Linked DNA regions of Prochlorococcus marinus XMU1408. The protein of the gene in region 2 interacts with the protein of the main gene of each other region in a pairwise test. Links are inferred from orthologs where the notes say so. Each region holds a gene or a part of one and is shown on either strand. Other genes may lie near its edges.

The links. Proteins that work in one complex are often made in the same cells at the same time.
Region 1: the proteins of dnaA (region 2) and dnaB interact in binary tests that used the Escherichia coli proteins (3 or more experiments, as listed by UniProt). The link is inferred for Prochlorococcus marinus XMU1408 from one-to-one orthologs.

Annotation. Positions count from the first base shown.
Region 1 is NZ_QJUE01000007.1:41,969-44,900, reverse strand. Bases 43-2,932 are described here. They hold dnaB (replicative DNA helicase), read right to left. Parts: upstream 2,252-2,932; coding sequence 833-2,251; downstream 43-832. Other genes in these bases: DNJ73_RS09335 (acyl-CoA desaturase), read right to left, coding at 2,810-2,932; rplI (50S ribosomal protein L9), read right to left, coding at 2,309-2,767; mnmG (tRNA uridine-5-carboxymethylaminomethyl(34) synthesis enzyme MnmG), read right to left, coding at 43-813. In the rest of the region: more of mnmG, read right to left, coding at 1-42. UniProt on the Escherichia coli protein: The main replicative DNA helicase, it participates in initiation and elongation during chromosome replication. Travels ahead of the DNA replisome, separating dsDNA into templates for DNA synthesis.
Region 2 is NZ_QJUE01000002.1:284,034-286,880, reverse strand. Bases 29-2,833 are described here. They hold dnaA (chromosomal replication initiator protein DnaA), read right to left. Parts: upstream 2,231-2,833; coding sequence 827-2,230; downstream 29-826. Other genes in these bases: DNJ73_RS03055 (TIGR04282 family arsenosugar biosynthesis glycosyltransferase), read left to right, coding at 2,453-2,833; DNJ73_RS03065 (glutathione S-transferase N-terminal domain-containing protein), read left to right, coding at 29-792. Also shown: more of DNJ73_RS03065, read left to right, coding at 1-28; more of DNJ73_RS03055, read left to right, coding at 2,834-2,847. UniProt on the Escherichia coli protein: Plays an essential in the initiation and regulation of chromosomal replication. Binds in an ATP-dependent fashion to the origin of replication (oriC) to initiate formation of the DNA replication initiation complex once per cell cycle.

The DNA of each region.
Region 1 (2,932 bases), on a different replicon or contig from region 2:
AGTTTCTTTTGTTGTTCGAGTTATGTGACAACTTATTTGTTCTCCACTCTTCCATGAAAGTGGATCAAAAGAAAAGAATTTGTCTGCAGCATCGCTCAATTGCTCTTCAAGAGAAGTAAAATCAATACTTCGTCTATCGACTCTTGCGGGGGTTCCTGTTTTTAAACGACCAGTAGTAAAGCCTAATTTTTGTAATTCTTCAGTTAATCCTTCAGAGGCTTGCTCACCTGCACGACCTGCACTCATAGATTGATTACCAATCCAAATTCTTCCTCCTAAAAAAGTTCCAGTTGTAAGGACAACTGCTTTCGCATGAAAAATGCTTCCAAAATAGGTTTTAATTCCTTTTACATACCCTATTTGCTCTGTAATTTCTGATCGGTTTTTTGCAGGTTTTTCTGAAAAATGTTCAATTTCTAGGCCTGTAACCATGGCCTCTCTAATTTTGAGATTTGGGGTATTTTGTAGGACTTTGAGCATTTCATTTGCATATACGCGCTTATCTGTTTGTGCTCTTAATGCTCTCACTGCAGGCCCTCTACTTGCATTAAGAACTCTTTTTTGAAGAGCAGTTAAATCTGCTAATTTTCCTATTATTCCTCCTAGTGCATCAACTTCGTGCACTAGTTGACTTTTCGCTGGTCCTCCAACCGCGGGGTTGCATGGTTGCCAAGCGATACGATCTAAATTAAGTGTAAATAAAGCTGTATTTAAACCTAATCTTGCAGAAGTCAGCGCAGCTTCACAGCCTGCATGGCCTCCTCCTACAACGATTACATCAAAACTTTCATTTGAGGATTGTTTAAAAATCATCAATTAAATATTTGAAAGATTAAGCAGCAAGATTTCTAAATCTAGTGAATTGTGGTTCAAAAAGTAATTTAACTGTTCCAACAGGACCATTTCGGTGTTTTGTCACTATTACTTCTGTAATGCCCCTGTCGGTAGTTTCTGGATTGTAATACTCATCTCGATAAATCATTAACACTAGGTCCGCGTCTTGCTCAATTGAGCCTGATTCTCGAAGATCGCTAAGCATTGGCCTTTTATTGGTTCTTGATTCAACTCCTCTACTTAATTGAGATAAAGCAATAACAGGTACTTTTAGTTCTCTTGCCATCCCTTTAAGACCTCGAGTAATTCTTGAAATTTCCTGGACTCGATTATCAGGTGAAGTGCCTTCCATTAGTTGCAGGTAATCAATCACTATCAAACCAAGTTCTTTACCTTGCTCCGCAATTAGGCGTCGGCATAAAGACCTCATTTCAAGAACACTTGAATTTGGTTTGTCGTCAATGAATATTGGTAACTGACCGAGTGTATTAATACCTTGACCAAGTAATGGCCATTCATCTTGTTGCAATCTACCAGTTCTTAATCTGCTACTTTCAATTCCTACTTCGCTTGAAAGCAATCTGTAAGTAAGTTGCTCTTTGCTCATTTCAAGGCTAAAAACACAAACAGGAAGTTCATGAAGTTGAGCTACATTTTTTGCAAGATTTAAAACGATAGAAGTTTTTCCCATTGCAGGTCTTCCTGCGACAATAATTAAATCGCTTCTTTGGAGTCCTTGTGTCATGGCATCCAGATCATAAAAATTTACTGGTATACCTGCTACTGACGTGCCAAGTGATCTACTTTCTATTTCATTAAAAGTGCTAGTAAGAATTTCTGCAGTTGGTGTTAAACCTTTTGATGGTTGTTCTTGGCTAATGGCAAAGATCTTTTGTTCCGCTTGATCAATAGCTTCTTCCATTGGGAGAGTTTGATCAAAACCTAATTTAATTACATCATTTCCTGATTTGATTAATTGTCTGCGCAGAAATTTATCGCTAATTAATTTTGCAACTTGCTCAATAGAAGCTGTTGATGAAACCCTCTCAACTAATTCAACTAATCTATTATTACCTCCAACTTTTTCTAAAGAATTTGTATCTGCAAGCCAAGCGCTCATCGCTGTTAAATCTGTTGGCTTGCCTTGGCTATGAAGCATTAAAGCAGTTCTATATATTTCTCTATGGGAAGAGATGTAAAAAGCCTCTGGCTGTAGTAAATCAGCTATTCGTCCGATTGCATCAGGGTCTAATAAAATACCACCAAGAACAGATTCTTCTGCTTCCAAATTTTGAGGTGGTATTTGGTCAGGTTGAGCTTCAAAACGAGGTTTATCAATCTTGGAATTATTAAATGCTCCAAAATCTCTTGTTTGTTTTGAAAATTCCCCGTTATTTGAAGAGGGGGTTCCAATCATTTATTGCTTCTTTGACAAGGACACCTACTTTGGCTTGTTCAGGAAAAGATGCAACTATTAGTAACTTGTGACTTCAAGATTTATTTCAGCATTGACTTCGCTATGAAGCTTTATCTGTACTTTATATTTGCCAATTCCATGTATCTCAGGGACAGATATATCTCTCCGATCTATTTCTTTTTTCGTAGCTTCTTTTACAACTTCTGCTACGTCCCCGTTTGTAACTGTTCCAAATAAGACTCCATCTTCTCCTACTTGTTTTTTGACAGTAAATCTTCCAATAGTTGTGAGAGCTGTTTGGAAATCAATTGCTTCTTGTTTTTTAGCTGCCTCTTGCTCGGCTTGTTTAGCTTTTCGATGTTCAACTTGTTTTAAAACATTTGGAGTAACAGGTAATGCTTTTTTGTTGGGTAATAAAAAGTTTCTTGCAAAACCAGGAGCGACCTCAACAAGGTCGCCATCTTTACCAAGACTTTTGATGTCTTCATTAAGAACAACTTGTACTCTCTTAGCCATGGATTGAAAATGAATTAATACTTTTTAATCTTGTTAATAATATTACGATGCGATAGGGAGTCTAATTTTTTTTGCTAACCCAATTGCTTTTAAAAAACGTATGTGTTGCCAAGTTATATCTATTTGGTTTCTTTGAAGACCATGCTTGGCTGAGTTAGGGAAAGC
Region 2 (2,847 bases):
AACTGGTTATGTCGCAACTCTCTTTTCCAAGCCCAAGAAGAACAAAAGAAAGAGAATTTCAAAAATGTTGCCAAAAAATTTGAAAAAGAAATAGAAAAAAATGCTTCAGGATGGCTCACACCAATCCCAACAAAAAATGGTGAAAAGCCTGGATCAGCAGATGTAATTTTTATTCCATATGTTGAAAGAATGAATGCCTCATTGGCTTACTACAAAGGATATTCACTTAGAGAAGAGCACCCTTTTATAAATGCATGGCTTAAAAATCTTGAAAAACTTGATGAATATAGAGGAACTCAAGGTGATTTTCACACACATGCTCATGATTTACCTCCTCAAATGGGAGGTTGCTTTAATTATTCAAATGCAAACCAACAATTATTTGCAAAAAAAATTGATACGGGGTCTGGATTAGGACAATTAGAGTTAGTAGATTTCAAAGTTGATCGAAAATCGGAACAACAATTTGAAGCATTAGCTTTAGAAAGAGTTATTAAACACAAAGAGAGAATCATTGATGTTAGCCCAATGAAGAATAAATTATTTGATCAACCATTGAGAGCAGCCTTAACTTCTATGATTACAAAAAAAGATTGCCGTCCAGAGAAGAATAGTGCTTCTGCATTACGTTACCTTCGAGATAGAATTTCAGTTCCAAGAGATATGCCTTTATTATCAGCAAGATTATTTCGACAAGCTATTGAACGCACAGCGAATATTGATGGTAGTGATCTAGGACCTGAAATACCTACAAGAAATAGGCTAGATCAAAACCCTATACATTTTAGTTAAGAGTCTAAATTCTTATAAATATCTATACTTAAATTCAACGACGTTTTCTTGAATCGATTTGAAGGAGATCCTTTACTTTTTGAACTTGACTTGCTAATTGTGGCTCACTTGATAATTTCTTTTCTACCTGCTCAATTGCATACATAACTGTTGTGTGATCTTTCCCTCCAAAGGATTCACCAATGCGAGGTAGACTTAAATCTGTGCCCTGCCGCATGAGGTACATACCGACCTGCCTTGCTTGACTTACAGGTCTACGTCTACTTGTACTACACATTTCCTCCTCAGTGACACCAAAGACCTCAGCCACCTTTTCCATTACTTGCTTAGGTCTGACCTCAACCCCTTGTCCAGTAGGATCAAGCATAGGTGCAACTGATTCAACTGTCATTGGCAACCCTGTTATTGAAGCGAATGCAACTGCGCGAGTAAATGCTCCCTCTAACTCTCTTATATTAGATGTAAATCTTCCAGCTATAAACTGAATCAAATCTCTTGGTAAACGCATCCTTTCATGCTCAGCTTTTTTTTGCAATATTGCCATTCTTGTCTCCAAATCAGGCGCTTGTATATCTGCGATCAGTCCCATTGAAAATCTTGAAATCAATCGTTCTTGCAATCGAGGTATTTGACTTGGAGGCCTATCGCTTGTGAGAACAATTTGTCTCCCAGCCTCATGCAAAGCATTAAAAGTATGAAAGAATTCCTCCTGTGTATATTCTTTTCCTTCTATAAATTGAATATCATCAACCAATATCAAGTCAGCTTCTCTATACCTGTTCCTAAAAGCTTGCATTCCATCTTTTCTTATCGCAACTATTAAATCATTAGTAAAAGTCTCAGTAGAAACATATGCAACCTTAGCTTTTGGATCAATTTCCAATCGATAATGACCTATAGATTGCATAAGATGTGTTTTACCTAAACCAACCCCTCCACAAATAAATAAAGGATTAAACTCTCGACCAGGCGACTCGGCAACTGCCATTGCTGCAGCGTGAGCCATCCGACTATTAGGGCCTACAACAAATCTATTAAAAACATATCGGAGATTCAAACTAGGTAAAAATTTTTTTACCGGAGCTTGCTTGGATTTACCATCTGAACTTTCTCCAACTGAAATCGAATTATTTTGAGCTACACCTGAAAAAGTTTTTTTCTTATTGCTTTTGTTTAATGAAAACTCATCTTTAACTTTTATGTACACTTTAACTTGATGCCCAAATATCTCTGTTGCAATCTCTTCAATTGTCTGAGAATAATTTTTCCTTAACCAATCACTTGAAAAACTATTTGGAGCAACCAAAGTCAAGCAACCATCTTTGAAATCAAAGAATTCAGCGGGACGTATCCATGTTTCATATGAAGGCTTACTTAAATTCTTTTGCAGTAATTGCTGCACCTTCATCCATAGCTCATTCCGAGTTGGCACCGGCATCACCTAATGGAATATGATTTTAGCCAAAAACTCTAATCAGTCATTATTAAATTTGGGAATCCAGTTGTAAAAATTGAATCGTAAACCTCCAAAAAGCAATCTCAGCTATGGATTAGACAAATAGCAGCGAATATAGATTTATTTTTTTCAGAACATAAATTAATCAGAAGCAATAAATAGTAACTTAACCTTCAATATATGAAGTTTAAGAAATTAATAATTATGAATCATCAGCATCAAGTACAAATACAAAAATCAAAGACAACTAAATTCCTACAAAAATGCAAACCAACCATAGTTTTAATGACTAGGTGGCACGCTGTCTATCGATGTAAGAGTCGCTTATCAGAGGAAATAGGTGCGCTTAAAGCAGCAAAGATCCAAAAAAAATTAACAAGTCATACAATTAATGTAGCCAACGAGTTACAAAAGGAAGGTCTTGCAGATGTAAAAGTCGCCATCGATGGAATTGGTATTCAAGCTGCTAAGAAATGGGCGCTAAAAAATGAAATCAAAACAATCGTGACTCAAGGGCCTGGCAATTTAGGAACAAAAATGAAAAGACAGTTTTTGAAGACTTATGCCGAAAAAAATAATTCTTATCAAATTCCAAACCC